Regions from separate parts of the Denitraticella aggregata genome, predicted to be linked through region 3. Evidence: predicted binding sites of a transcription regulator. Region 3 holds the regulator's gene; each other region holds the start of a gene.
The links. Region 3 encodes HrcA, which represses chaperone genes, less so after heat shock. Its sites were predicted from a motif close to TNTTAGCACTCNNNGNCNNNGAGTGCTAANA; they were not measured.
Positions count from the first base shown of each region.

Region 1 (10,312 bases), on a different contig from region 3:
ACTTTGTCATTTTCCATCATCGGAGTGGATATGAACGCTAAATCGATCAACCAGCTCGGCACCGTGATCGGCGGGCTCGGCATGCTGGCCTGCCTGGTCATGTTCGGGCTCAGAGTCGCCGGTCAGTACTACCTGGTCGGTATCCCGGCGGCGACCATCTTTCTGGGCGGGATCGCGCTGATCGTCGCGGGCTGCTTTCTGAAGCTGCATGCGATCGCCGGGGTCGTGCTCGGCGATCGCAGCGGGGGCTGAACCGGGCGTCGAGGGGGACGGGTTGTACGGCCGCCGTCGTAACCCATCCCCACCCCAACCCTCCCCTTGAAGGGGAGGGAGAAACCGTGCCGAAACTGACCTCGCGTCCCGATCACCGCTGATGGCGGCGCCCTGCCGGCGACGGGAAGCCGGCGACTCGGGTGTGGGTGCTGGGCGTTCAGGCAGCCTGGTCGGTGGCGCCCGCATCGGCGAGCATCTGCTGCAGGTCGCCCGCCTCGAACATTTCCTTGACGATGTCGCAGCCGCCGACGAATTCGCCGTTGATGTAGAGCTGCGGGACGGTCGGCCAGTTGGCGTATTCCTTGACGCCCTGGCGCAGCTCGTCGCTCTCGAGCACGTTCAGCGCCGCGACCTGCTTGACGCCCGACTGCTTCAGCAGCTGGACCACGGTGGCGGAGAAGCCGCACTGCGGAAACTGCGGCGTGCCCTTCATGAAAAGCACGACCGGATGAGTGGTGACCTGTTCGCGGATGAATTCATGGACGTCCATGTTTTGCGCTCGAAAAAAGTTGAGTTAAATAGTCGGGTAATTCTAGAGCCGGACCGGGTCTTCGTCAAGCGCGCCCGAGCCACTGCCCGCCGGTGACGCGCTCGATGCCCGCGAGGTCCCGGTGCGACGCGATCGACGAGAAACCGGCATCGGTGAGCAGGCCGCGCACGCGCGAGGCCTGGTTGTAGCCGTGCTCCATGAACAGCCATCCGCCGGCCTCCAGATGATGCGGCGCCTCACTCGCGATGGTCGCGAGGTCGTCCAGCCCCTCGGGCCCGGACGCGAGTGCGGTGTGCGGCTCGAAGCGCACGTCGCCATCGTCCAGGTGCGGATCGCCGGCCGCGACATAGGGCGGATTGGCGACGATCAGCTGGAAACGGTCGCCCGCAAGGGCCGAGAACCAGTCGCTGAGCACGAAGGACACGCTCGCCTTCAGCCGGGCCGCGTTGGCCATCGCGACCAGCAACACATCGCGCGAGCGATCGACCGCGGTGACGTCGGGCGCGTCGAGCTCGCGCGCCAGCGAGATCGCGAGCGCCCCGCTGCCGGTGCCCATGTCCAGCGCGCGCACCGCCGGCTGCCCGGCGAAATGGGCCAGCGCGAGTTCGACCAGCAGTTCGGACTCCGGCCGCGGAATCAGCACCGCGGGCGTGACGATGAAGCTGTAGCCGTAGAATTCGCGCTCACCCACCAGGTACGCGACCGGCTCGCCGATCTGGCGGCGTTCCACCAGATGCTGGAAGTGCGACCATTCGGCGGCATCCAGCACGGATTCCGGATAAGCGGCCAGGCGGGCGGGCGGGCAGCGCAGCACATGGCGCAGCAGCACCCGAGCGTCCACCGCGTCGATGCGGGTCCGGGCCCATGCCAGCGCACCGGCGATGTCGGGGGCGAGCGCGATCGTCATGTCACTCTCCGGCCAGCTCGGCCAGCAGACCGGCCTGATGCTCGAGCGTGAGCGCGGCGACAAGTTCGTCCAGATCGCCCTCCATGACCGCATCCAGCTTGTACAGCGTCAGGTTGATCCGATGGTCGGTGACCCGCCCCTGCGGAAAATTGTAGGTCCGGATGCGCTCGGAGCGGTCGCCGCTGCCGACCAGGCTCCTGCGCGTGGCCGCCTCGCTCGTCTGCTGCTCGCGCAGCTGGATGTCGTGGATGCGCGCGGCGAGCACCGACATCGCCTGCGCCCGGTTGCGATGCTGGGAACGATCGTCCTGGCATTCGACGACGATGCCGGTCGGGATGTGCGTGATCCGCACCGCCGAATCGGTCTTGTTGATGTGCTGTCCGCCCGCGCCGCTGGCCCGGTAGGTGTCGATGCGCAGATCGGCCGGATTGATCGCGATCTCGACCAGTTCGTCCGCTTCCGGCATCACCGCGACGGTGCACGCCGACGTGTGGATGCGCCCCTGGGTTTCGGTGACAGGGATGCGCTGCACGCGATGACCGCCGGACTCGAACTTGAGCTTCGCGTAGGCACCGGCACCGACCACGCGTACGATCACCTCCTTGTATCCGCCCAGCGCGGATTCGCTGGCCGACACGATCTCGACGCGCCAGCGCTGGCGCTCGGCGAAGCGGGTGTACATGCGCAGCAGGTCGCCCGCGAACAGGGCCGCCTCGTCACCGCCGGTACCGGCCCGGATCTCGAGGAACAGGTTGCGGTCGTCGTCCGGGTCACGCGGCAGGAGCGCGCGCTGCAGTTCGCCCTCGAGCGCCTCGAGGCGTGCCTCCGTATCGGCGATCTCGCTCTGTGCGAGTTCGCGCATCTCCGGATCGGCCAGCATGTGACGGGCCGCATCCCGGTCGGCTTCCGTCTGCCGGAAGTCCTGAAACAGCCGCACCGCGGGTTCGATGTCGGCCCGCTCGCGTCCGAGCGCACGATACACGTCCATGTCGCGCGCGGTCTCCTCGGACGCGAAGGCGCGATCGAGTTCTTCCAGGCGCTGGGACAATTGCTCGAGTTTGTCGCGGATGCTTTGTTTCATGAAGACCGGAGGTGTGTGAGCCGACGCTGGCGATCAGGCCGGCCGGATGCCGCTAGTCGCGCGGATCGAGTTTGAAGAGTTTCTTGACCAGCTGGCTCGCATGGACCTGCTGCTCACCCTCGGACTGGTTCAGAAAACGGGTCGGACCGTGCAGCAGCTTGTTGGTCAGCCCCTGACTGAGCGCCTCGAGCACCTCGCGCGGATCCTCCCCCCGGGCGAGCAGGCGACAGGCGCGCTCCAGCTCGGCCGCGCGCACCGTCTCGGCATGCTGACGCAGCGCGCGGATGGTCGGCACCGCGTCGCGCGCCTGCACCCAGTGCAGGAAACCGTCGACGCGGCTGTCGATGATCTGCTCCGCCTCGACCACCGCCTGCTGCCGCGATTCGATGCCGGCATCGACGACCTGCGCGAGATCGTCCACGGTGTACAGGAACACGTCGTCCAGCTCGCCGACCTCGGGTTCGATGTCGCGCGGCACGGCCAGGTCGACCATGAAGATCGGCCGGTGCCGGCGCACCTTGATCGCGCGCTCGACCATGCCAAGGCCGACGATGGGCAGCGGCGCCGCAGTACAGGACACCACGATGTCGAACCTGGGCAGCATCTCGCCGATCACGTCGAGCCGCATCACCTCCGCATCGAAACGACCAGCCACCAGCTGCGCGCGCGCCTCGGTCCGGTTCGCCACCGCCATTTCCCTCGGCTTGGCCCCGGCGAAATGCGCCGCGCACAGTTCGATCATCTCGCCGGCGCCGATCAGCAGCACGCGCTGATCCGAGATGCGCTCGAAGATGCGCTCGGACAGATGCACCGCGGCAGCCGCCATCGACACGATGTTGGCGCCGATGGCGGTGGTCGAGCGCACCTCCTTGGCCACCGCGAAGGTGTTCTGGAAAAGCTTGTGCAGCAGCACGCCCATCGTGCCGGCTTCTTCCGCGTGTCGCACCGCCTCCTTGACCTGCCCGAGGATCTGGGGCTCGCCCAGCACCATCGAATCCAGCCCGCTCGCGACCCGGAACACGTGGCGCACCGCATCGCGCTGCGGATAGGCATACAGATAGGGCGACACTTCACTCAGCGGCAGGCCCTGGAACCGGGCCAGCCAGTCGGCCGCGTCCTGGGGTTGCTCGCCGGCAAAATACAGTTCGGTGCGGTTGCAGGTGGACAGAATCGCCGCCTCGCGCACACTGCGGCCGCGCGTCAGATCATGCAGCGCGTCGTCCAGCCGCTCGGGCTGGAACGCCAACCGCTCGCGGATCGTGAGCGGCGCCGTATGATGATTCAGGCCGAGGGCGTAGAGTTGCATGAAGCGAGGATTCCGGGCGGCATCGCGGGATTATATCACCCGACCGAACCAGAAAAGACTAAGCAAAATCAAGGAGTTTGAACCGCGGGATTGACACGCGCGAGCAAAAACGGGCCGGCGGTGGCCGACCCGTTTCGCAGAACTGGTGGCCAGGGGCAGAATCGAACTGCCGACACGCGGATTTTCAGTCCGCTGCTCTACCGACTGAGCTACCTGGCCAAAGAAGCGGCATTATAGCGGATCGACGACCGCCGTCAAATCAATCAGACACCGAATCGATCTGTCCCGTAGACGGCCTCGGCGGGCCCGGTGCGCTGAGGCTGCGTCGATGACGTGTCGCTCAGACGCGGCGGCGGCAGGGGCATCGCGATCTGCCCCCTCGGGAACACCACCTGCGCGAGTGTGCCCTGACCCGACGCATTTGCGTTCAGGCTGACCGTCGCGCTGTGCAGATCCGCGATCTCCCGGACGATCGGCAGACCCAGCCCGGATCCACTCTCGCCACTGCCGAGCACGCGGTAGAAGCGCTCGAACACCAGGTCGCGATCGCTTTCCGGAATGCCCACGCCGCTATCCTCGACCTCGAAGATCACCGCGCCCGCGACACGCGCACGCGCAGTCACGCTGCCGCCGCGGGGCGTGTATTTGATCGCGTTGTCGATCAGGTTCTTGATCATCTCGCGCAGCAGCACGGTGTTGCCGTCGATCAGCAGCAGCTGGCCGCTGTACTCGACGCCGAAATCGATGTCCTTCGCGAGCGCACTAGGGAAGAGCTCCTGCGCAACCTCGCGAATGACCGCTTCCAGATCGACCTGCTCGACCGCATAGATCTTCTCCGTGGTCGCCTCTGCGCGCGCCAGCGACAGTAGTTGGTTGATCAGATGCGAAGCCCGATCGGTGCTCTCGGCAATCTGCTTCAGCGACTGACGCAGTTGCTCCGGATCGGCCTCCTGCAGCGCCAGTTCAGTCTGCATCTTCAGGCCGGTCAGCGGCGTGCGCATCTGGTGCGCCGCGTCCGCGATGAATCGCTGCTGCGACTGCAGGTTCTCCTCCAGACGAGCCATCATGTCGTTGAAGGACACGATCAGCGGTCTAACCTCCTCAGGGACGCTGGCCGGCGTGATCGGCGACAGGTCGGTCGGGCGTCGCCGCCGGATCCGGCTCTGCAGCCGATTCAGCGGCGCGATACCGCGGGTCAGACCGACCCACACCAGCACCACCGCAAGCGGGATGATCGCGAACTGCGGCAGCAACACGCCGGTCACCACCCGCGAAGCCAGATTGCTGCGCTTGTTGCGGGTTTCGGCGACCTGCACCAGCACCAGTTCCACGTCACTTCCCGACGAGGCCTGCAGGAACTGGTAGGCCACGCGGACCTGCTCGCCCTGCACGAAATCGTCGCGCAGCATGATCTGCTCCGGGATCAGGTTGCGCGGCGGCGCCACCCATGCGATCTCCTTGTCTCCGGTGACCACGACATCGTCCGACAGCGCGACCTGGTAGTAGACGACATCGTCCTGGTCCGACCGGAACAGGGCCCGCGGCGGGGCCGGAAAGTCGACCGCCACGACGCCGTCGTAGAGCGCCACCAGGCGCCCGAGCGCGCGCACGTTGTCGGCGAGCGCCAGATCATAAGGCTCGTTCGCGATCTGGTCCGCAACGTTGTGCGTGATGATGATGGAGATCGGCCACAGGAACAACAGCGGCGCCAGCATCCAGTCCAGGATCTCGCCAAACAGCGAGTTCGGCTGGGAGGGACCCTTGGCGCCCCCCCCCCGGTCAGGCTTTCGACGCCTGCGCAACATCCGGGCTTTCCAGGCAGTAGCCGAGACCGCGCACGGTCACGATTCTGACCCCGCTGTCTTCGAGCTTCTTGCGAAGGCGGTGTACATAGACTTCGATCGCATTGCTCGACACCTCGTCGCCCCAGCCACACAGGTGGTCGACCAGCTGATCCTTGCTCACCAGACGTCCGACCCGCAGCACGAAGACTTCCAGCAGACCGATCTCGCGCGCGGACAGTTCGAGCATGTCACCATTGATGCGCGCCACCCGGTCCGCCTGGTCGTAGCTCAGACGGCCGACCTCGATGCAGCGCGGCTGGCCGGTGCCGCGGCGCGTCAGTGCGCGAACACGCGCCTCGAGTTCTGGCAGCGCAAACGGCTTGGTCAGGTAGTCGTCGGCGCCGGCGTCGAGTCCGCGAACCCGCTCCTCCACACCGTCCTGGGCGGTCAGAATCAACACCGGCATGGCCGATTTACGACAGCGCAGTCTCTTCAGCACCTCGATGCCCGGCAGCCTGGGCAGACCCAGATCGAGAATCAGCAGATCATAGGGCTGTGACGCGAGGGCGGCATCCGCGTCGGCGCCCGAAGCGACATGATCGACCGCATACCCGGCGCGCCTGAGCGCCCTGCCCAGCCCATCTGCAATGACCGGGTCATCTTCAGCAAGCAGAATGCGCATGAGTCTTGGGGTGTAAGTTGACTGTAAGCAGGCAGGAATAAATTACTCCCGCTGTTCTCCTTCTGCTCGGTCGATCGGAAACGCTATGCCTTGTGGGCACGCGCTCCGGGGAATCCCCACCCAGTCGTGGAGGTTTCCTGTCGCCTTTTGTCGATACAGGGACGCATTATCACACGCTTCGACGTTGCGTGTGACAGTTCGCTCGTCCGCTGACGCGACCCGTGCTATTGCCCTCACCGATCGCGCCCGCCCCGCCCCGGATCTACACGCTTGCGTAAACGCAATCGACCCCGCCGAAGCGGGGCCGATACGCGGACCTTGCGGTCCGGAAACGTCAGGCCGGCATCACATGCCCATGCCCATGCCACCCATTCCGCCCATGCCGCTCATGTCCGGCATGCCGCCAGCGGGCTTGTCCTCCGGCAACTCACCGATCATGCAGTCGGTGGTCAGCATCAGCGCGGCGACCGAAGCGGCATGTTGCAGCGCGGTCCTGGTCACCTTGGTCGGATCCAGCACGCCCATCTCGACCATGTCACCGTACTCTCCGGTCGCGGCGTTGTAGCCGAAGTTGCCGGAACCCTCACCGACCCTGTTCGCGACCACTGACGGCTCGTCACCGGCGTTGGCGACGATCTCGCGCAGCGGCTGCTCCAGCGCACGCAGCACGATGGTGATACCTGCGTCCTGGTCATGGTTGTCGCCCTTGACTTGGCCCAAGTTGGCACGCGCGCGCAGCAGTGCGACGCCGCCCCCCGGGACGATGCCCTCTTCGACCGCGGCACGGGTCGCGTGCAGCGCATCTTCGACGCGGGCCTTCTTCTCCTTCATCTCGACTTCGGTCGCGGCACCGACCTTGATCACAGCGACACCACCGGCCAGCTTGGCCACGCGCTCCTGCAGCTTCTCGCGATCGTAGTCGGAGGTCGCCTCTTCGATCTGAGCACGGATCTGCTTCACGCGCGCCTCGATACGACTCTCGTCACCGGCGCCATCGATGATGATGGTGTTTTCCTTGCCGATCTCGATGCGGGCTGCCTGGCCGAGCTCTTCAAGACCGGCCTTCTCCAGAGTCAGACCGACTTCCTCGGCGATGACCTGACCACCGGTCAGCACCGCGATGTCTTCCAGCATCGCCTTGCGACGATCGCCGAAACCCGGGGCCTTGACTGCGCAGGTCTTCAGGATGCCACGGATGTTATTCACCACCAGCGTCGCCAGCGCTTCACCCTCGACGTCTTCGGCGACGATCAGCAGCGGACGGCTGGACTTGGCGACCTGTTCGAGCACCGGTAGCAGATCACGGATGTTGGAGATCTTCTTGTCGAACAGCAGCACGTACGGGTTCTCGAGGATCGCGACCTGCTTGTCCGGGTTGTTGATGAAGTACGGGCTGAGGTAGCCACGGTCGAACTGCATGCCCTCGACCACGTCGAGTTCGTTCTGCAGCGACTTGCCATCCTCGACGGTGATCACGCCTTCCTTGCCGACCTTCTCCATCGCGTCGGCGATGATCTGACCGATGTTGCTGTCGGAGTTCGCGGAGATGGAGCCGACCTGCGCGATTTCCTTGCTGGTCGAGCACGGCTTCGACAGCTTCCTCAACTCTTCGGTTACGGCAATGACCGCCTTGTCGATGCCGCGCTTGAGGTCCATCGGGTTCATGCCGGCGGCCACGAACTTCATGCCTTCGCGCACGATGGACTGGGCCAGCACGGTCGCGGTGGTCGTGCCGTCACCGGCGATATCGGAGGTCTTGGACGCGACTTCCTTGAGCATTTGAGCGCCCATGTTCTCGAACTTGTCCTTCAGTTCGATTTCCTTGGCGACGGACACGCCGTCCTTGGTCACGGTCGGGGCTCCGAAGGAGCGCTCGAGCACGACGTTGCGACCCTTGGGACCGAGCGTGACCTTGACCGCATTGGCCAGGACATTGACACCCGCGACCATGCGGTCACGGGCGGAATCACCAAACTTGACTTCTTTAGCTGCCATTCTTGCCTACTCCTTGAATTCGTTGATCTATGAAGAAAGAGGCGCTCAGCCTTCGACGACACCCATGATGTCTTCTTCGCGCATGACGAGCAGTTCCTCGCCCTCGACCTTCACGGACTGACCGGCATACTTGCCGAACAGCACCTTGTCACCGGCCTTGACGGCCATCGGACGGACCTTGCCGTCGTCGAGGATCTTGCCATTGCCGACGGCGACCACTTCACCCTGGTCCGGCTTCTCGCCCGCCGAGTCGGGAATCACGATACCGCTGGCGGTCTTGCGTTCGGCTTCGAGACGCTTGACGATCACACGATCATGCAAGGGACGAATATTCATCGACTTCACTCCTTTGTTTCGAACTCAGTATTCGCGGGCCATCGCCCGCATCGATTGTTTCTACTAAGAGCCGGCCTCAAGTCCGACAGCTTCCTGAGGACACGACTGTTAGCACTCACTGCCAACGAGTGCTAATAATAGGGACGACCCTGTCCGTTTTCAAGGGCAGAACGAAAGGATTTTTTTCAGTGGAGGCTGAAACGGGGCGACGCGGGGGCCGATCGTCGCCGAAAACCGGCCATCAGCCTGGCGCGTCCCGCGGTCGGCGGCTGCAGCATGAAACAGGCGCACCGCTGCAGCCGCCGACGAATCCCGCAGCATGCCGGAAACCTCCGGGGAAGGGCGCGGCCCGTTCTTCCTCCGGGACGGCCGCCGGCCGCGTGACGATCGATCCCCGCGTCAGCTCTCGAAATGATAGGCGGTGACCCGCTCGACTTCGGCGGACGAGCCCAGGATGACCGGCACGCGTTGATGCAGCCGGGTCGGCATCAGGTCCAGAATGCGCTGGCGTCCGGTGGTCGCCGCGCCACCGGCCTGTTCGACGATCATCGCCATCGGGTTGGCTTCATACATCAGGCGCAGTTTGCCGCCCACGTTCGCGCACTTGGCGTCCAGCGGGTACATGAAGATGCCGCCGCGCGCGAGGATCCGATGCACGTCCGCGACCATCGACGCCACCCAGCGGGTATTGAAGTCCTTGCCGCGCGGCCCGGCGGTCCCTGCCTGCAGCTCACTGACATAGCGCTGCACCGGCGCTTCCCAGTGGCGCATGTTGGAACCGTTGATTGCGTATTCCTGGGTCTCCACCGGCACGGTCATGAACGGGTGCGTATAGACGAAGCTGCCCATCTCGCGGTCCAGCGTAAAGCCATGCACGCCGTGGCCCAGCGTCAGCACCAGCATCGTGGAGGGGCCATACAGCGCATAGCCCGCTGCGACCTGGTCGCGTCCGGGCTGCAGGAAGGAAGCTTCGGTCGGATCCGAATCGCTGGCCGGATTCTTCAACACCGAAAAGATGGTGCCGATCGAGATGTTCACATCGATGTTCGACGATCCGTCGAGCGGATCGAACAGCAACAGATAACCGCCCTTGGGATAGTCGAACGGAATCTGATGCACCTCCTCGATCTCCTCCGAGGCCATCGCCGCGAGGTGGCCACCCCACTCGTTGGCTTGCAGCAGGATCTCGTTCGCGATCACATCGAGCTTCTTCTGCGCTTCGCCCTGGATGTTGTCGGTGCCCGCCTCGCCCAGCAGATCCGCCAGGGCACCCTTGGATACATTCACGCTGATCGCCTTGACCGCGCGCGCGACGACTTCGATGAGCAGACGCAGATCCGGGTTGATCCGCGCTGCACGCTGCTGTTCGATCAGATACTGGGGAAGGGTGACGCGTCTCATCAATGGGCTCCTGTGTGCCCGCCTGCGCCGGGCCATGTTCGAATGGACGCAATTATC
Region 1 covers NZ_JBLLNL010000001.1:525,372-535,683, reverse strand. The annotation lists gene ACKVEX_RS02580 (hypothetical protein) at 31-252, shown strand; gene grxD (Grx4 family monothiol glutaredoxin) at 431-763, opposite strand; gene prmC (peptide chain release factor N(5)-glutamine methyltransferase) at 828-1,670, opposite strand; gene prfA (peptide chain release factor 1) at 1,672-2,751, opposite strand; gene hemA (glutamyl-tRNA reductase) at 2,804-4,057, opposite strand; tRNA gene ACKVEX_RS02555 (tRNA-Phe) at 4,201-4,276, opposite strand; gene ACKVEX_RS02550 (sensor histidine kinase) at 4,321-5,862, opposite strand; gene ACKVEX_RS02545 (response regulator) at 5,837-6,523, opposite strand; gene groL (chaperonin GroEL) at 6,869-8,518, opposite strand; gene groES (co-chaperone GroES) at 8,564-8,854, opposite strand; gene ACKVEX_RS02530 (class 1 fructose-bisphosphatase) at 9,254-10,255, opposite strand.
Region 1: groES (co-chaperone GroES) is a predicted target of HrcA. The motif match lies at 8,961-8,991, and genes of this name have one in related genera.

Region 2 (10,312 bases), on a different contig from region 3:
TCCTCTCCGGAGGTGTGATGGCGCTGACGATCCGGGCCGAACTGTTCCAGCCCGGCCTGCAGGTGGTCGAACCCGAGTTGTTCAACCAGCTCACCACGCTGCACGGGCTGGTCATGGTGTTCGGCGCGATCATGCCGGCCTTCGTCGGCTTCGCGAACTGGCAGATCCCGCTGATGATCGGCGCGAGCGACATGGCCTTCGCGCGGATGAACAACTGGAGCTTCTGGCTGCTGCCGCCCGCGGCGATCCTGCTGATCGGCTCCTTCTTCGTGCCGGGCGGCGCGACCGCCGCCGGCTGGACGCTGTACCCGCCGCTGTCGATCCAGATGGGCATGGGCATGGACATGGCGATCTTCGCGGTCCATATCATGGGCATCAGTTCGATCATGGGCGCGATCAACATCGTGGTGACCGTGCTCAACATGCGCGCGCCCGGCATGACGATGATGAAGATGCCGCTGTTCTGCTGGACCTGGCTGATCACTGCCTACCTGCTGATCGCGGTGATGCCGGTGCTGGCCGGTGCGGTCACGATGCTGCTGACCGATCGCCACTTCGGCACCAGCTTCTTCAACGCCGCCGGCGGCGGCGATCCGGTGCTCTACCAGCACATCTTCTGGTTCTTCGGGCATCCCGAGGTCTATATCATGATCCTGCCGGCTTTCGGCATCGTGAGCCAGATCATCCCGACCTTCGCTCGCAAGCCGCTGTTCGGCTACGCGTCCATGGTGTATGCGACCTCGTCGATCGCGATCCTGTCCTTCGTGGTATGGGCGCACCACATGTTCACCACCGGCATGCCCACCGCCGGTCAGCTGTTCTTCATGTACGCGACGCTGCTGATCGCGGTACCGACCGGCGTGAAGGTGTTCAACTGGATCGCGACGATGTGGCGTGGCTCGATGACATTCGAGACGCCGATGCTGTGGGCGACCGGCTTCATCTTCGTGTTCACGATGGGTGGCTTCACCGGCCTGATCTGCGCGATCGCGCCGATCGACATCCAGATCCACGACACCTACTACGTGGTGGCGCATTTCCACTATGTGCTGGTCGCCGGCAGCCTGTTCGCGCTGTTTGCCGGTGCCTACTACTGGTTGCCGAAATGGACCGGCCGCATGCCGGACGAAACGGTCGGCAAGATCCACTTCTGGTCGTCGCTGATCTTCTTCAACATCACCTTCTTCCCGATGCACTTCCTCGGCCTGGCCGGCATGCCGCGTCGGGTGCCGGACTACGCGTTGCAGTTCGCGGACTTCAACATGATCGCGTCGATCGGCGCATTCGGCTTCGGGCTGTCGCAGCTGATCTTCCTGTGGGTGGTCATCAAGGCCGCGCGCGGTTCCGGCGAGAAGGCCGCGGCCCGTTCCTGGGAAGCCGCCGAAGGACTGGAGTGGACGGTGCCGTCGCCGGCGCCGCACCACACCTTCGAAGAAGCGCCGGTGCTCAGGTGAGCCGCGTGAGTACGCACCTCGCGACGCCGCAGATGAAGCACGATGCCGGGCAGGGCGGCGCGGGCGGGCCGTCGGCCGGGCGCACACCCGGGCCGGACCCGCGCCGGGCCAAGAACGTCCGCACCGGCCTGCTGCTCGCGGCGGTCGCGTTCGGGTTCTTCATGCTGGTGGTGATCAAGCACAAGATGTTGGGCGCATGAGCGCGGAGAGCGGGCTATGAGCGGCGAGCGTACGAACAGGCTTGAACGGGAGAATCGCAGGGTGTTGCAGCGCCTGGCGCTCGGCGCGGTCGCGATGTTCGGCTTCGGCTTTCTGCTGGTGCCGTTCTACGAGAAGATCTGCGAGGTGACCGGCATCAACAACATCCTGCAGCCGAGCCAGGTCGTCAACACCCAGGTCGACCTGTCACGCACGATCACGGTGCAGTTCGATGCCAACATCCACCACGATCTGCCGTGGACCTTCCGTCCGCTGCAGACCGCGGTGCGCGTGCATCCGGGGGAACTGACCACGATCGCGTACGAGGTCACGAACACGCGTGCGGAGCCGATCACCGGACAGGCCGTGCCGAGTTACGGCCCACAGGTCGCGGGGCGGCACTTCATGAAGATGGACTGCTTCTGTTTCACGCAGCAGACGCTGGCGCCGGGCGAGCGCCGCACGATGCCGGTCGCTTTCGTGCTCGATCCGGCGCTGCCGGCGGATGTGACGACGATCACGCTGTCCTACACGTTCTTCGAGATCGCCGGTCGCCGCGCGTCGGTGGTGGCCGCGCCCGCCAACGAATCCTGATGGCCGGGGACAGGAAGGCCATGGACACGGACGCGTCGGTGCAAACGGTGAGGCGTGCCGGGTTCTGGGCTACGATTCGCGCGGTGCTGTGGGGCTTCCTGGGCATCCGCAAACGCAGCGGCTACATCAGCGACGCGACCTCGCTCGACCCGCGTGCAATCGTCGTCGCAGGCGTACTGGGGGGTGTCCTGTTCGTTCTGGCGATCGTCGCACTGGTGCGCTTCGTCATCTCGGTATCACAATAAGGGGGTCAATCAATGAGTCACGCGCTGGACAAATACTTCGTACCCGAGCCTTCGACCTACCCGATCTTCGGCTCCATCGCGTTGCTGCTTTTCGGCACCGGTGCGGTGATGTGGCTCAATGGTGTGGGTCCGGGGCCGCTGGTGTTCTTCCTGGGCGTCGCGCTGTTGATCTACATGATGTTCGGCTGGTTCGGTCAGGTGGTGAAGGAGTCCGAAAGCGGCCAGTACGGCAAGCAGGTCGACCGATCCTTCCGCTGGTCCATGGGCTGGTTCATCTTTTCGGAAGTGATGTTCTTCGCCGCCTTCTTCGGTGCGCTGTTCTATGCGCGCGTGTTCAGCGTGCCCTGGCTCGCGACCGGCGAGAACTTCGAACTGCTGTGGCCGCAATTCACTGATTCGACCTGGCCGACTGCGGGGCCGCTGGTCTACGAAGCGTTCACGCCGATGGGCGCCTGGGGCATCCCGGCCTTCAACACCCTGCTGCTGCTGACCTCCGGCGCGACGCTGACCTGGGCGCATCACGCGCTGCTGAAGAACGATCGCGCGACGCTGAAGAAGGGCTTGCTGCTGACCATCCTGCTCGGCGTGGTCTTCCTGAGCTTCCAGGCCTACGAATACGTCCATGCCTATTCCGACCTGAATTTGCGCCTGGATTCAGGGATCTACGGCTCGACCTTCTACCTCCTCACCGGGTTCCACGGCTTGCACGTCACGATCGGCGCGATCATGCTGACCGTGATGTACGTGCGCATCCACAAGGGCCATTTTCGGCCGGACAATCACTTCGCGTTCGAGGCGACGGCCTGGTACTGGCACTTCGTCGATGTCGTGTGGCTGATCCTGTTCGTGGTCGTGTATTGGCTGTGAGCGGCTTATAACTTGCCGGTGATCATTCCGGTCGCGAAACCCAGCATGAGGATCAGGAACAGGCCGATCGACAGCCCCACCCGTAGCGCCAGTGCGTGCAGCGTGCGGGTGCCGGTGCCCTTGTCGCGGATCAGGAACAGCAGCGCCGAGCCGAGGCTCGCCAGAATCAGGAAGATGAACAGAATCACGATGATGCGCATGGCGCGTCTCCTGGTCTTTTGCAGGGGTTGGAGCTTGGTGTGGGTACGAGCTTTCTTGGTGTCCATTGTCGCGCGAAAGTGCCCGGAATGCGCGGGGCTGACGCGTGTCCAGCCGTGTTTTCGGCAAGGTGGTGCCGCGGCGGTCGTAGCGGCATGACTGTGACGCGACTGCACCCGGTCCCGGTGCTGGCCGGCCTGATCGTGATCGTGGGCACGACGCTGCTGGGCAACTGGCAGATGCAACGGGCCGCCGAAAAGCAGGATATTCAGGCGCGGATCGACGCGGGGCTCAGGGCCGAGCCGGTGCCGGTGGACACCCTCGGGGTGCCGGCCGAATGGCAGAACGTGTCCTTGACCGGCAACTGGCGCGCGGAAGGCACGATCTACCTCGACAACCGGGTGTATGACGGCCGGGCCGGCTATCATGTGCTGACCCCCCTGCAGCTCGCGAATGCGCAGGGGTGGGTGCTGGTCAATCGGGGCTGGGTCTTCGCCGGGCCGGATCGTGCGACGCTGCCACCGGTGCCGACCGCGCTCGGGCCGACCACCGTGATCGGACAGGTTCGCGAGCCGGAGTCCGCGCCGTTCACACTGGCGACCGAGGCGGGGCAGGGCGCGCTGTGGCAGTACATCGATGTCGCGCGCTACCGCGACTGGTCGGGTCTCGCCGTCAGGGACTGGATCGTGCAGCAGACCTCGTCGTCGGATGACGGCCTGGTGCGCGACTGGCCCCGCCCGGACGCCGGCATGGATCGCCATCGTGGCTATGCATTGCAGTGGTATTCGTTCGCCGGCATTGCGCTCGCACTGACCGGTTTCTATGTCTACAGGAGTGTCAGGTCCGATGCAGCGTAGCGCAAAGATCACCCTCACCGCGATCATCGTGGTGTGCACCCTGCCGGTGATCGCATCTTATCTCGCGTTCTATGTCTGGAAACCCCAGGACAGCGTGAATTACGGCGAGTTGATGTCGCCCAGGCCGCTGCCCGACGCGACGCTGTCGGTGCCGGCGGGTCTGCCAGCGGTCGATCGCGGATCGATGAGCGGCCACTGGACCCTGGTCTATGCGGGACCGGCCGCCTGCGGCGACGCGTGCCAGCAGGCCCTGTATGCGACGCGTCAGACCCGTCTTGCGCAGGGCAAGGAGATGGATCGCGTGTCGCGGTTGTGGCTGGTCACCGACGGCGGCACGCCTGCGCCCGCGTTGCTCGATGCCCATGCCGAGCTGCGCGTCGCGCATGCCGACGCCGGCTGGCTCGCGCTGCTTCCGGGCGCCGAACAGGGGGTGTTCGTCTATCTGGTCGATCCGCTCGGTAACGTGATGATGCGGTTCCCCGAGCAGGCGGACATCAAGCTCGTGATCAAGGATTTGCAGCGCCTGCTCAAATATTCCGGACTGGGTTGAGTCATGAACACATATCGTCGCCTCGTCGTGCTGGCCTTGATACTGACCACCCTGGTGGTCGTGTTCGGCGCCTATGTGCGCCTCGCCGATGCCGGTCTGGGTTGCCCGGACTGGCCGGGTTGCTACGGAAAACTGACGCCTGCGCATGCGGTGCAGTACATTCGCGAGGCCCATGGCGCAGACCCGCATGGTCCGGTCAGCATGCCCAAGGCCTGGAAGGAGATGATCCACCGCTATCTGGCCTCCACGCTGGGCCTGCTGATCATCGCGATCGCGGTGCTCGCGTGGCGTCGTCGGGCCGAGCAGGGCAGCGCACCGATGGTCGCGACCGCGCTGGTGGGCGTGGTGGTCTTCCAGGGGCTGCTCGGCATGTGGACGGTGACGCTGCTGCTCAAGCCCGCCATCGTCACCGCGCACCTGCTCGGCGGCATGACCGTGCTGGGCATGCTCGCGGTGCTGGCGCTGCGCGCGTACCGCGTGCACCGGGTCGAGGTCGCCCCGCTGGTGCAGGTTCTGTCCTGGCTGGCCTTCATACTACTGGTCGCGCAGATCACGCTGGGTGGTTGGGTCAGCACCAATTATGCGGCGCTCGCATGTACCGATTTCCCGACCTGCCATGGCAGCTGGTGGCCGGACGTCGACTACGCGAACGCGTTTCACGTGGTGCGCGAGCTCGGCATGACGCCCGAAGGCGAGCTGCTGTCGCTCGAGGCCCTGACCGCGATCCACTGGATGCACCGCATCGGCGCGGTGTTGGCCGGTTCGGCGCTGTTCGGTCTCGCGTGGCTGCTGTCGCGCCGCCAGGCCACGCAGCGCATCGGCCTGGCCCTGCTGGCGGCGGTGGTGCTGCAGGTGCTGATCGGGGTCGCGAACGTGGTGTTCAGCCTGCCGCTGTGGCTGGCGGTGGCCCACAATGCCGGCGCCGCGCTGCTGCTGCTGGTGATGGTGTGTATTACATATCGGCTGAACGGGGCGCCGCGCCCGGTCACGGCCGTCAGGAGAGACGATGAGCGCGCAGAACACAAGAACTCTTACGCTTGATCGCGCAGCCGCCGGCCGGCGGCTGCGCGCGTTCTATGTGCTGACCAAGCCCAGGGTCAATACGCTGATCGTGTTCTGCGCGATCATCGGTATGTTCCTGGCCGTGTCGGGGGGCTTGCCCGACCCGGCGGTGGTGCTGGCGGCCACGGTCGGCATCGCGTTCGTGGCCGGCGCGGCGGCCGCGATGAACTGCCTGATCGAAAGCAGCATCGATGCTCACATGGCCCGCACCCGCGGCCGGCCGCTGCCGCGCGGCGAGCTCAAGCCGGTCGAGACACTGGGCTTCGCGGCCGCGCTCGGCGGCACCGGCCTCGTGATCCTGCATCAACTGGTCAACCCGCTGACGATGTGGCTGACGCTGGCCACCTTCGTCGGCTATGCGATCGTCTACACCGTGCTGCTGAAGCCGCGCACGCCGCAGAACATCGTGATCGGCGGTGCGTCCGGTGCGATGCCGCCGGTGCTCGGCTGGGCGGCGGTCACCGGCGAGGTCAGCGCGGATGCGCTGCTGCTGTTCCTGATCATCTTCGCCTGGACGCCGCCGCACTTCTGGGCGCTGGCGCTGTATCGCACCGAGGACTATGCGCGCGCCGGCCTGCCGATGCTGCCGGTCACGCATGGGTCCGAGTACACCCGGCTGTCGGTGCTGCTCTACACCTGCATCCTGTTCGCGGTCACGCTGCTGCCGTTCGCGACCCGCATGAGCGGCTGGCTCTATCTGGCGGCGGCGGTCGCGCTCGGTGCGACCTTCCTGCACCATGCGTGGCGTCTGTATGTCGATTACAGCGATGCGCTGGCACGCAAGACCTTCCGCTTCTCTATCCTGTATTTGTTCTTGCTCTTCGCCGCCCTCTTGACCGATCATTACCTCAGGTTCTGACTCTCACAAGATGGTTTAATGCGATTTCCCTCTCTCGCGGCCGCGTTCGTAATCCTGCTCGCGGTCGCAGCCTGTTCCGACCCCGCCGCCCCGACCTTCCGGAGCACCGACATCACCGGCGCCGATTACGGTCGCTCGCTCGCGCTCACCGATCATCACGGCGAGCCGCGCACCCTGGCCGACTTCAAGGGCAAGGTGGTCACGCTGTTCTTCGGCTTCACGCAGTGTCCGGACGTGTGCCCGACCAGCATGATGACTATGAGCGAGGTCATGGCCGCGCTCGGACCGGACGCCGACCGCCTGCAGGTGCTGTTCGTCACCGTCGACCCGGAACGCGACACGCTGGAACTGCTCGCCAGTTACGTGCCGGCCTTCGATTCGCGCTTTCTGGGCCTGGTCGGTACGCCCGAGCAGATCGCCGAGGTCGCGAAGGAATTCCGCATCTTCTACCGCAAGAGCGGTGATACCAGCGGCATGAACTACACGATAGACCACTCCGCCGGCACCTACGTCTTCGACCCGCAGGGGCGGTTGCGCCTGTACGTGAGGCATGGGGAGTCGGCCGACACCATCGCGGCGGACGTGAAGCAGTTGCTCGCGGGCAAGTAGCAAAAAGCAAAGGCCATCCGGAGATGGCCTCGGGTGTTACACGCGCGGCTGCGGCGATCAGGCGGCCAGCAGACCCCGCATCTTCTGCATCGCCTTGGCCTCGATCTGGCGGATCCGTTCGGCCGACACGCCGTATTCGGCCGCGAGTTCGTGCAGCGTCGCGCTGTCGCCTTCGGTCAGCCAGCGGCGGCTGACGATCGCGCGGCTGCGCTCGTCGAGGCTCGCCAGCGCGTCATGCAGGCCTTGCTCCTGAAGGCGGGCGTTCTCGGCCTGTTCCAGTACCACCGACGGTTCGGCGTTCGGGTCGGGCAGGTACGCGATCGGCGCGAAGCGCTCGTCCTCGTCGTCGTTGCCGCCTTCCAGCGGCATGTCGCGACCGGTCAGGCGGGTCTCCATCTCGACCACTTCCTCGGTCTTGACACCGAGTTGCTCGGCAACCGCCTGCACCTCGTCATGCTTCAGCGTGCCGGTGGTGGTCTTCATGCTGCGCAGGTTGAAGAACAGCTTGCGCTGCGCCTTGGTCGTAGCGATCTTGACCAGCCGCCAGTTGCGGATGATGTACTCGTGGATCTCCGCCTTGATCCAGTGGATCGCGAACGACACCAGCCGCACGCCGCGCGTCGGGTCGAAGCGCTTGACCGCCTTCATCAGACCGATGTTGCCTTCCTGGATCAGGTCCGCATGCGGCAGGCCGTAGCCCAGATAACCGCGTGCGATCGCGACCACCAGGCGCAGATGCGACATCACCAGTTGCCGCGCGGCACCCACGTCGCCGTCCTGCTGCAGACGGGTGGCCAGCGTTTGTTCTTCCCGCTCGGTCAGCAGCGGAATGCGGTTGACCGTCTGGATGTACTGGTCGATGCTGCCGACCGCGCTCGGCGTCGGCAGCGACAGGGCTTGATTCATATGCTTGATCCCTCCTTGCGCGCTATTTTAGCACTCTGCGCATGAGAGTGCTAAATCCGCAGCAGGTTCCCCCGAGGCCGGTCAAGCCGGTGCACGCTCGGGTGCCAAGCGCTCCCGGCTTTCACGGCGACCGTGTTGCATGCACGCAACAGGAGCCGGTCAATTGTGCCGTTTTTCCTCTGCCGCACTTGCATGGGCTGGCGCGCATTCGGACAATGGCTTCAACTTCTCAATCGAGAGGTAAGTCGGACCGGCGCCAGTCGGTTTCAACTTCAACTAGAGGAGAAACACATGCAAAAGAAACTGATTGCTCTGGCGATCGCCGGCATGGTCGCCGCACCAGTCGCGATGGCCCAGTCCAACGTCACCGTCTACGGTGTCGTCGATGCCGCAGTCGCCGCGGGTTCGCAGGGTAGCGAAGACTTCACCGGTGTCGTCAGTGGCATTCTGGCCGGTAGCCGTATCGGCTTCCGTGGCACCGAAGACCTCGGCAACGGCCTCAAGGCGGTGTTCGTGCTCGAGTACGGTCTGAACATCGATGAGAACCAGGGTATCGGGACGGGCGGCCTCAGGGCTCGTCAGCAGCTGGTCGGCCTGTCCGGTGATTGGGGTACCGTTGCGCTGGGTCGTCAGTACGCCCCGGGTTACTGGGCCGGTGTTGACTTCAACGCCGTCAACAGCGCGAACCTCTTCGATCCGCATCCCACACTGGCCGGTGCCGCTGGCCTGTCGATCCTCGCCGCCTCGCCGGCTCGCTGGGACAGCGCCGTGACCTATACGGGTTCGTTCTCGGGCCTGACCGTCCGTGGTATCTGGTCGGCACGTGGTGTCGAGCAGACGACGTTCGACGATGCGACACCCCCGAACAAACTACTCGATCCGAGCGATGACGACGCCTACGGCCTGGGCCTCACCTACAAGAACGGCCCGCTCGCGGTCGGCGTCACCTACCACAGCATCCAGGGTAACGCCGGTGTTACGCCCTCCACCAAGACCAGCGACGAATGGTTTGTCGGTGGTAGCTATGACTTCGGTTTCGCGAAGTTCGTCGCCAGCTATCAGGACGGTAGCGATCTGGGTAACGTAAAGGGCAACGACGCCGATCTGTGGTACGTCGGTGCGATCGTCCCGGTCGGCGCAGCCGGCAAGGTGCATGTCGGCTACGGCGAGAGCGATCAGGACGGCAACGGCAAGCTCGTGACCGATCCTGACTACCGCGAGGGCAAGGCGAAGAGCTTCGCCCTGGCCTACACCCACGGCCTGTCCGCGCGCACCACGCTGTACGCTGCCTACAACTACGTCAGCAACGACGACGACACCAGCGCTGGTTTTGGTGAGAAAACGGGTAAAAGCCAGAACCTGTTCGGTCTGGGTGTCAACCACCGGTTCTGATCGTCTGCTGACGATTTGAACGACCAACGGGCGCTTCGGCGCCCGTTTTTGCGTTTACGGGCTTTGGGGGGCTTTGGGGTCAGGTCTAGCTTCGTAGCATTTCCCGCCCGGAAGGGGCTTTGGGGTCAGGTCTAGCTTCGTAGCATTTCCCGCCCGGAGGGTCTTTACGAACTGCACCGCCGTCTCGTTTGTGGCCATTTTCCGGTGCGCGATCAATCATGACATATACTTGCCTTGGCGGTATGCTATATGCATGGCCAGGCCGTTGCGAATCGAGTTTCCCGGGGCGCTGTATCATGTGATGTCGAGAGGCGACAGGCGTGAAGACATCTTTTGGGACGATGGGGATCGGACTATCTTTCTCGACACGCTTGGTGACGTGGTTTCGCGTTTCAACTGGCAGTGTCACGCTTACTGCCTGATGGACAACCATTACCATCTCATGGTCGCGACGCCTGACGGGAATCTTTCCAAGGGCATGCGGCACCTCAATGGTGTGTTCACCCAGGTAACCAACCGTC
Region 2 covers NZ_JBLLNL010000003.1:178,623-188,934, reverse strand. The annotation lists gene ctaD (cytochrome c oxidase subunit I) at 1-1,454, shown strand, start outside; gene ACKVEX_RS05850 (cytochrome oxidase small assembly protein) at 1,460-1,654, shown strand; gene ACKVEX_RS05845 (cytochrome c oxidase assembly protein) at 1,671-2,246, shown strand; gene ACKVEX_RS05840 (DUF2970 domain-containing protein) at 2,246-2,491, shown strand; gene ACKVEX_RS05835 (cytochrome c oxidase subunit 3) at 2,504-3,358, shown strand; gene ACKVEX_RS05830 (twin transmembrane helix small protein) at 3,364-3,558, opposite strand; gene ACKVEX_RS05825 (SURF1 family protein) at 3,712-4,413, shown strand; gene ACKVEX_RS05820 (SCO family protein) at 4,403-4,963, shown strand; gene ACKVEX_RS05815 (COX15/CtaA family protein) at 4,967-6,004, shown strand; gene cyoE (heme o synthase) at 5,970-6,884, shown strand; gene ACKVEX_RS05805 (SCO family protein) at 6,903-7,493, shown strand; gene rpoH (RNA polymerase sigma factor RpoH) at 7,551-8,399, opposite strand; gene ACKVEX_RS05795 (porin) at 8,691-9,791, shown strand; gene ACKVEX_RS05790 (REP-associated tyrosine transposase) at 10,045-10,312, shown strand, end outside.
Region 2: rpoH (RNA polymerase sigma factor RpoH) is a predicted target of HrcA. The motif match lies at 8,425-8,455, and genes of this name have one in related genera.

Region 3 (10,312 bases):
TCAGCGCACGTGCCATCGCTTCGGTCTGGCGGCGCAGTTCGTCCTGCAGCGCGGCCGACAGCGTGTACGGCGGCAACGAGCAGGCCGAATCGCCGGAGTGCACGCCCGCCTGCTCGATGTGCTCCATGATGCCGCCGATGATGACCTGCTCGCCATCGGACAGCGCGTCGACGTCGACCTCGGTCGCGTCGTTCAGGAAGCGGTCGAGCAGCACCGGCGATTCGTTGGAGACCTTGACCGCCTCGCGCATGTAGCGCTCCAGGTCGCGCTGCTCATGCACGATCTCCATCGCGCGCCCGCCGAGCACATAGCTCGGGCGCACCACCAGCGGGTAACCGATCTCGGCGGCCAGACGCACCGCCTCGTCCGGCGTGCGTGCGGTCCGGTTGGGAGGCTGCCTCAAGCCCAGGTCGTTCAGCAGTTTCTGGAAACGCTCGCGGTCTTCGGCCGCGTCGATCATGTCCGGGCTGGTGCCGATGATCGGCACCCCGTTGGCCTCGAGCGCGCGCGCCCGCTTCAACGGCGTCTGGCCGCCGAACTGCACGATCACGCCGACCGGTTTCTCGATGTGCACGATCTCGAGGATGTCTTCCAGCGTAATGGGCTCGAAGTACAGCCGGTCGGAGGTGTCGTAGTCGGTCGAGACGGTCTCCGGATTGCAATTGACCATGATGGTCTCGTAGCCGTCCTCGCGCAGCGCGAGCGCCGCATGCACGCAGCAGTAGTCGAACTCGATGCCCTGGCCGATGCGGTTCGGGCCGCCGCCGAGCACCATGATCTTCTTTCTGCCGGTCGGCTGCGCCTCGCACTCGTCCTCGTAGGTCGAATACATGTACGCGGTCGAGGTCGCGAACTCCGCCGCACAGGTATCCACGCGCTTGAAAACCGGGCGCACCCCCAGCGCATGGCGATGAAGCCGCACCGCGGTCTCGTCGGCCGACAGCAGCTTGGCCAGACGGCGGTCCGAGAAACCCTTGCGCTTCAGACCACGCAGGTCGTCCACCTTCAGCGCCTTCAGGGAGCGGCCCGACAGGGCCTTCTCGGACAGCACGATGTCCTCGACCTGGGCCAGAAACCAGGGGTCGATCCTGGTCAGACCAAACACCTGCTCCAGCGTGTACCCCTCGCGGAACGCCTGACCGACATACCAGATCCGCTGCGCGCCCGGGTTGATCAGCTCGTGCTCCAGATCCTCCCGGTCGGTCTCGACCTCGTCCAGTCCGTAGGCCCCGACCTCGAGGCCGCGCAGCGCCTTCTGCAGAGACTCCTGGAAGTTGCGGCCCATGGCCATGACTTCGCCGACCGACTTCATCTGCGTGGTCAGACGGTCATTGGCCTGCGGGAATTTCTCGAAGGCGAAGCGCGGGATCTTGGTTACGACATAGTCGATCGACGGCTCGAACGAAGCCGGGGTCGCGCCGCCGGTGATGTCGTTCTTGAGTTCGTCCAGTGTGAAGCCGACCGCGAGCTTGGCCGCGACCTTCGCGATCGGGAAACCGGTCGCCTTGGATGCGAGCGCCGACGAACGACTGACGCGAGGGTTCATCTCGATCACGATCATGCGGCCGTCGTCCGGGTTGATCGCGAACTGCACGTTCGAGCCTCCGGTATCGACGCCGATCTCGCGCAGCACCGCGATCGATGCATTGCGCAGGATCTGGTACTCCTTGTCGGTCAGCGTCTGGGCCGGCGCAACCGTGATCGAGTCGCCGGTGTGCACGCCCATCGGGTCGAGGTTCTCGATCGAGCACACGATGATGCAGTTGTCGGCGCGATCGCGCACGACCTCCATCTCGAACTCCTTCCAGCCGATCAGCGACTCCTCGATCAGCAGTTCGCTGGTCGGGCTGGCCTCGAGGCCGCGCTTGCAGATCTCGTCGAACTCTTCCATGTTGTAGGCGATGCCGCCGCCGGTACCGCCGAGGGTGAAGCTCGGGCGGATGATGACCGGGAAACCGATGCCACCCTGCACCTGCAGGGCTTCTTCCATGCTGTGTGCGATCCCGGAACGGGCCGAGCCCAGGCCGATCCGGGTCATCGCATCCTTGAACTTGAGCCGGTCTTCGGCCTTGTCGATCGCCTCGCGCGAGGCGCCGATCAGTTCGACCCCGAATTTCTCGAGCACGCCGTGACGCCCCAGATCCAGCGCGCAGTTCAGCGCGGTCTGCCCGCCCATCGTCGGCAGCACCGCATCGGGGCGCTCCTTTTCGATGATACGCTCGACCACCTGCCACGTGATCGGCTCGATGTATGTGACGTCGGCGGTCTCCGGGTCGGTCATGATGGTCGCCGGGTTCGAATTGACCAGGATGACCTTGTAGCCCTCTTCACGTAGCGCCTTGCAGGCCTGTGCCCCGGAGTAGTCGAACTCGCAGGCCTGACCAATGATGATCGGACCCGCGCCAATGATCAGAATGCTGTGTATGTCTGTGCGCTTAGGCATTGCCTAACCTCGAAAATACCGGATGAAGCGGCAGCCCGGGGCTGCCGGCAGGAGTCATTTGCCCGCTTCGAGCATGCGCACGAAGCGATCGAACAGGTAGGCGACGTCATGCGGCCCCGGGCTGGCTTCGGGGTGGCCCTGAAAAGAGAAGGCCGGCACATCGGTACGCGCCAGGCCCTGCAGGCTGCCGTCGAACAGGGAGACATGCGTCACACGCAGATTGTCCGGCAGGGCTTCCGCGTCCACCGCAAAGCCGTGGTTCTGGCTGGTGATCATTACCTGGCCCGAATCGAGGTCCTTGACCGGATGATTCGCGCCGTGGTGACCGAACTTCATCTTCATCGTGCGGGCTCCGGACGCGAGCGCAAGCAGCTGGTGACCCAGACAGATGCCGAAGGTCGGAATGCCACGTTCGCAAAAAGCACGGATGGCCGTGATCGCATAGTCGCAGGGCTCGGGATCGCCGGGGCCGTTCGACAGGAAGATTCCATCCGGCGACAGCGCCAGAACCTCGGCGGCCGGCGTCCGCGCCGGCACCACGGTCAGGCGGCAACCGCGGCTGGCCAGCATGCGCAGTATGTTGCGCTTGACCCCGAAGTCGTAGGCCACGACATGGAATCGCTTTCCGGTCGGGCTGGAATAGCCTTCGTCCAGCGTCCACTCCCCCTCCGACCAGTCGAAGGACTCGGTCGCGCTGACTTCCCTGGCCAGATCCATGCCGGCCAGCCCCGGGAAGGCGCGCGCGGCGGCTACTGCGTCAGCCGCATCGAGCGCCTCGCCCGCCTTGGCGGTGACGATGCACCCCGCCTGAGCGCCTTTCTCGCGCAGGATGCGGGTCAGCTTGCGGGTATCGATATCGGCGATCGCGACGACGTTTTCCGCCTTCAGGTAGGCGTCCAGGGTCTGGTTCATGCGGAAATTCGACGCACGAAGCGGCAGGTCGCGAATGACCAGCCCGGCCGCATGGATGCGCCCGGCCTCGACGTCCTCGCGATTGACGCCAGTATTGCCGATGTGCGGATAGGTCAGCGTCACGATCTGGCGCGCGTAGCTGGGATCGGTCAGGATCTCCTGGTAGCCTGACATCGAGGTGTTGAAGACGACCTCACCGACGGTGCTGCCGGCTGCGCCGATTCCCTTGCCATGGAATACCGTTCCATCGGCAAGCGCCAATAATGCGGACTGGACAGCAGTCACGAAAAACTCCTGAGTTCAACCGAATGAAGGGCAATCCGGCCCAGGAGGCCGTCTGGCCTGGGGCCGACCCCATACGTGAAAAAACGGGACGAGCCATTCGGCCAATCCCGCTATCCAATTCGGCCGATTATAGCCTTCGCCGGAGCCCCGCGCAAACGCGCCCACCGAACGGGACACTTGGACTACCGAGCATTATCGAACGGTTTGCCCCCCGGCGCGACACCGGCGTGATGCCGGGGCACGCGATCCGGGTCATCTCGACGTTCAACGCAGGCCGAGTACGTCCTGCATGTCGAACAATCCCGCCGAACGCCCATCCAGAAAGCGTGCCGCGCGCATCGCGCCCATCGCATAGGGCATGCGGCTGCCGGACTTGTGCGTGATCTCGATGCGTTCACCGATACCTGCAAACAAAACGGTATGGTCACCCACCACGTCGCCGCCACGAATCGTCGAAAAACCGATGGTCTCGGCCTTGCGCTCGCCCGTGACACCCTCGCGTCCATAGATCGCGCATGCCTCGAGATTCCGACCGAGTTCCCGCGCGACCACTTCGCCCATCCTGAGTGCGGTGCCCGACGGTGCATCCACCTTGAAGCGATGATGCGCCTCGATGACCTCGACGTCATAGCCTTGGTCGAGAATCCGCGCCGCAACCTCGAGCAGCCTGAACACCGCATTCACGCCGACCGCCATGTTCGGGGCGAAAACCACCGGAACCTGTTGGGCCGCTTCGGCAATCACCGCCTTCTGGTCCGCGGAAAAACCGGTCGTGCCGATCACGATCGACTTGCCGAGTTCGCGCGCCACCGCGACATGGGCGAGCGAACCTTCCGGGCGGGTGAAATCGATGACGCAATCTGCGGCGGCGATCGCGACGCGCGCGTCGTCACCGATGATGACGCCACAGGGCGCCCCGGTCATCTCGCCAGCATCCCGCCCGACGAAGGGGTTATCGGCGCGATCGAAGGCGGAGACGAGCGCAACGCCCTCGTCATTGATCGCGGCTTCGATCAACATCCGACCCATGCGTCCGGATGCACCGGCTATCGCCACGCGAACCTGCTTCATTGAGGCATTCTCCATTGCTGCAATCAAGAGTCCGGATGAGGTCCGGGTCGCACTCAGCGACGCTCGCCCTGCGGCGGCGAGACCTCGATCACGCGACTGCGCTCGGCCACGCGCGCATCGGGCGCGTCGGCGCCCCCAACTCCGGCTTGCACATCGCCGGTGACATGGTCGAGCAGACCGTCGACGAAGAACACGCTGAGGATGCGCCGTTGAGATTCACCGCGTCCCGGCTGGAAAAGGTACACATAGTCCCAACGGTCCTCGCGGAAGACGTCGACGACCAGCGGCGTACCGAGCAAGAAGCGCACCTGATCCCGGGTCATGCCCTTCTTGAGGCCGGAAACCATGTTCTGATCGACGTAATTGCCCTGGCGAATATCGATCCTGTATGGATTGACGCTGCCGGCAAGCTTGTCGAAGGAGCAGCCTGCGAGCACAGCGATGGCGGACAAGGCAACGACGAGGGATTTTGAGCGCATTAGGGGGTCTTGATCGACTGTTTGTTGCGCCTTACGGCGAATCATTCTCAGAAAAGAGCAAAAAATATATCATACGCGGGCTCAGGCCTGTGCCTGATCCCTTTGAGGGGCGCCCGTCGCTCTGCGCAGCTAAGCGCGCGTCGCGTCTTGCAGAGCACGCCGTGCGCCTCCGGGAGAACCGGCGAACCGGCGAGTGCCGACGTTTTCTTGAGAGCCACCCGACTGGGGCGACAATGACCGACAATTCGAGAAATCTGAAAAATATCGGCCTCAAGGCTACCTATCCCCGACTCAAGATACTGGACCTCTTTCAACACTCCGATCAGCGCCATCTCACCGCCGAGGATGTCTATCGAACACTGATGGGCGAGGGAATGGACATCGGATTGGCCACCGTCTATCGCGTCCTGACCCAGTTCGAACAGGCCGGGCTGTTGGAACGGCACTATTTCGAAGCCGGCAAGGCGGTATTCGAACTCAACGAAGGCGGACATCACGATCACCTGGTGTGCCTCGAGTGCGGCGCAGTCGAGGAGTTCTTCGACGCGGAAATCGAGAAGCGCCAGATTCGCATCGCGCAGGAGCGCGGCTTCGAAGTGAAAGAGCACGCACTCTATCTCTACGCCGAATGTCTGAAGGCGGACTGCCCAAACCGAAAATAGCGCTGCATCCGATTCGACCCGCGTCACGCCGACCGGGCGGACGTCACCCACGACGGCTCAATGGCCGGGCATACTGGTCCATCCCGATGTCAATCCCAGCATTTCCGCAGCATGCCTGCGCGTGGTATCGGTGATATTGACGCCCCCCAGCATGCGGGCGATCTCCTCGACCCTTCCGTCGCGATCGAGCGTGGTCACGGTGCTCAGCACCTCGTCGCCATCGCGGGTCTTGGCAATGTTCCACTGCCAGTCGGCACAGGCGGCGACCTGGGGAAGGTGTGTCACGCACAGCACCTGGCGGTGCTGCCCGAGCTTGTGCAGGAGCTTACCGACGATCTCGGCGACCCCCCCGCCGATACCGACATCGACCTCGTCGAAGATGAGCGTCGGTGTGGCCGAATCGCGACTGGTCATCACCTGGATCGCGAGGCCGATACGCGACAGTTCGCCGCCCGACGCGACCCGGGCCAGCGACCGCGGTGACTGGTTCGGATTCGCGGCAACCCTGAACTCGACCTGCTCGAGTCCGTGCGCGCTGCCCTCGGCGAGCGGTTCCAGCGCCACCTCGAAGCGTCCGCCCGACATCGCGAGCGCCTGCATCGCGTCGGACACCTCGCGCGACAAGGCCAGCGCCGCCGGGCGACGCATGTCGGACAAGCTTCCGGCCGATTCGAGATAGACCTTCCGCGCCCGCGCTTCCTGCTCGGCAAGGCGCACCGGATCGGCCCGTTCGACCAGTTCCGCCAGGGTTCGCTCGCAGGTTTCACGCAGATCGACCAGTTCCTGAGGGTTCACCCGATATTTGCGCGCCACATCGGTCACGGCGCCGATGCGTCTATCCACAGCGGCCAGTCGCGCCGGATCGAGGTCGAGTCGGTCACGATAGCGCCGCAGCGCATGCAGCGCTTCGTTCGCCTGGATCGCGGCGCTGGCCAGCAACTCCGCGGCATCGGCGATCGTGTGGTCGATCTCGGCCATCTCCTCGACCCTGCCCGACACCTGACGGAGCTGCGATATCACGGCGAAATCGCCTTCGCCCAGCATCGCCAGCGCCGCCTCGGCGCCGTCGATCAGGCTTGCCGCATGCGCGAGCCGACTCTGCTCGGCGTTGATTGCCGACCATTCGTCGTTGTCGAACGCCAGTTCGTCGAGTTCCTTGAGCTGCCATTCGAGCAGGTCGCGCTCGCGCTCTGAGGCGGCCGAATCACGGTCCGCCTCGCGCCGCAACTGGACCAGTCGTTGCCAGTCGCGATAGTGATCGGCGACCTGCGCCGCAAGGCGCTGCGCGCCGGCATGCGTGTCGAGCAGCGCGCGCTGAGCCTCTGTGCGCAACAGGGCATGATGGGCATGCTGGCCATGAATGTCGGCCAAGCGTTCGCCGGCCTCACGCAATTGTCCGAGACTGACTGGCACACCGTTGATCCAAGCACGCGAGCGCCCGCCCGCCTCGACCACGCGGCGCAGCAGCACCAAGCCTTCCTCGAGCGGAATGTCCTGAGCAGACAACACCCCCACCAGAGGGCTGCCCGCGGCGAGATCAAACTCGGCCGCGATATCGGCCTTGCCCCGTCCGCTGCGCACACTGGCGAAGTCGGCGCGCCCACCGAGCGCCAGACCGAGCGCATCCAGCATGATCGACTTGCCGGCGCCGGTCTCGCCCGTAAGCGCGCCGAAGCCAGGCCGAAACTCGAGTTCCAGCCGGTCGACGATCACGAAATCTCGAATGGTCAGACGTCTGAGCATGGGATGGGTCTGGTCGGAAAGAAGTGCGAAGCTGCGGCGTGACTCAGGGCAGGCGGGGCACCGCGCTCCAGTGCAGCTTTTCGCGCAGCATCGCGAAATAGCTGTAACTGTCGGGGTGGAGCAGGCGCACGTAATGCGGTGCCCGGGTGATACGGACACGGTCGCCAGCGCGCGCATCGAAACGGGTCTGGCCGTCGAAGTGCACCCGTGCATCATGTGGCGGGAGCAGGTCGATGTCTATGCAGCAGGTGTCGGGCAGCGTGATCGGCCGCGCGGTCAGTGCATGCGGACACAGCGGCACGATCGCGATTCCACCGACCTTGGGGTGAAGAATCGGCCCGTTCGAGGACAATGCGTAGGCGGTGGAGCCGGTCGGCGTGGACACGATCATGCCGTCGGAACGTTGCGTGTAGACGAACTCGTCGTCGATACGCAGACCGAATTCGATCATGCGTCCGATGTCGCCCTTGTTGACGACGACGTCGTTGAGCGCGAGCGTCTGGAACACCCTGTTGCCGCCACGCAGCACTTCGGCAGCGAGCATGACGCGACACTCCTCGACGTAAGCGCCATCGAGCATCGCGGACACACCGTCGATCGCGTCGTCGCGCGCGACATCGGTCAGGAATCCGACCCGCCCCTGATTGACGCCCACCAGCGGCACGCCATGTTCGGCGAGTCGCCTGGCGGTATTGAGCATCGTGCCGTCGCCGCCCAGCACGATTGCGAGGTCCGCGCCCTCCCCGATCTCGTCATAGGTTGCCACCCGAAAACCGCCGGCCATACCGATGGAACTCGAGGTACCCTGTTCGATCCATACCGTGTGAGCGCGACCGCGCAGAAAATCGGCGATGCGAAGCACCGCCTCGGCGACATCCGGGCTCTGGAACTTACCGACCAGCGCGATAATCTGGAATTTATGACCCATGGACCCGATTAAACCATAATGATCGCTCGTCATCGACGAAGCGCTTCTCGCACCCTGATTGCCCGCGTTTGTGAATCGGCCCGGCTCCTATAGAATCCGTGATGAAATGACGCCCCTCGACGCACGATCACAGATTCTGCTCAAGACGCTCATCGAGCGATATATCGCCGAAGGTCAGCCTGTCGGCTCGCGCGCACTGTCCCGTCATTCCGGTCTGGAGCTTTCGCCGGCCACGGTGCGCAACGTGATGAGCGACCTCGAGGAAATGGGCTACATCGCAAGCCCGCATACGTCGGCGGGCCGAATGCCGACCGCGCAGGGCTACCGGTTCTTCATCGACTCTCTGCTGACGGTCCAGCCGCTCGAACGATCGCGAATCCGGACCCTGCGCGGCCAGTTGCAGCCGGATCAACCCCAGCGGCTGATCAGCACCGCCTCGCATCTGCTGTCGGATCTCACCCACTTCGCCGGTATCGTGGTCACGCCTCGCCATGACAGTGTGCGCATCCGCCAGATCGAGTTCATCAGCCTGTCCGATACGCGCATCCTTCTGATCATCGTCACGACCACCGGCGATGTCCAGAACCGCATCCTGATGGCGCGTCGCAAGTATTCGCCGTCCGAGCTGACCGAAGCCGCGAACTACCTGACCGCGCATTTCGCCGGCTATGCGCTGGACGAAATGCACACCCGCCTGCAGTCGGAACTGCAGCAGCTGCGCAGTGACATCACCGAGCTGATGACCGCAGCGGTCGAGGCCAGCAACGACGCGCTCCAGGCGCGCGACGACCAGTACGTGCTGTCCGGCGAGACCAACCTGCTCGACGTCGAGGACCTGTCGTCGAACATGACCCGTATCCGGGAACTGTTCAAGCTGTTCGAACGCAAGACCGGTCTGATGCAATTGCTCGAACTGTCGAATCGGGCCCAGGGTGTCCAGATCTACATCGGTGGCGAATCCGGTCTGGCCGAACTGGACGGATGCAGCGTCATCACCGCCGGCTACGAGGTCAACGGCAAGGTCGTGGGCTCGGTCGGCGTCATCGGCCCGACCCGAATGGCTTACGACCAGGTCATCCCGATCGTGGACATCACCGCCCGCTTGCTTTCCAACGCGCTGTCCAGCAAGGACTGACCGAAGCGCTGCAAACCTCTCTCGCAAAAGGATGCCCATGGCCCGATTCCGGCCCGAACCCCAATACACGCATGGCACAGCACCCCGAACCGGGATCCTGCTGGCCAACCTCGGCACCCCCGCGGCACCGACCGCGTCAGCGCTGCGCCCCTATCTGAAGCAATTCCTGTCCGATCCGAGGGTGGTGGAAATTCCGCGTCTGGTGTGGTGGCCGATCCTGAACGGCATCATCCTGAATACCCGGCCACGCAAGTCGGCCGAAAAGTACGCCAGCATCTGGACCGATGACGGATCGCCGCTGAAGGTGCACACCGAGAAGCAGGCCAAGCTGGTCGCCGGCTATCTGCACAAGGACGGCCTGCCCGACCTACGCGTAGAGTGGGCGATGCGCTATGGCGCACCATCCATCCCCGACACCCTCGAGAAGATGAAGCGCGAGGGCTGCACCCGCATCCTAGTCGTGCCGCTCTATCCGCAGTTCGCAGCCAGCACCACCGCGAGCGTGATGGACGAGGTTGCCGACTGCATGCTTCATTGGCGCAACTTGCCCGAGATCCGCTTCGTGCGCAATTTCCACGACGATGCCGGTTATATCGCTGCGCTGGCTCAGAGCGTGCGCGACCACTGGAAGGAGAATGGCGAGGGCGACAAACT
Region 3 covers NZ_JBLLNL010000002.1:52,327-62,638, reverse strand. The annotation lists gene carB (carbamoyl-phosphate synthase large subunit) at 1-2,443, opposite strand, end outside; gene carA (glutamine-hydrolyzing carbamoyl-phosphate synthase small subunit) at 2,498-3,640, opposite strand; gene dapB (4-hydroxy-tetrahydrodipicolinate reductase) at 3,905-4,711, opposite strand; gene ACKVEX_RS03640 (outer membrane protein assembly factor BamE) at 4,765-5,190, opposite strand; gene fur (ferric iron uptake transcriptional regulator) at 5,424-5,852, shown strand; gene recN (DNA repair protein RecN) at 5,910-7,595, opposite strand; gene ACKVEX_RS03625 (NAD kinase) at 7,639-8,523, opposite strand; gene hrcA (heat-inducible transcriptional repressor HrcA) at 8,630-9,658, shown strand; gene hemH (ferrochelatase) at 9,696-10,312, shown strand, end outside.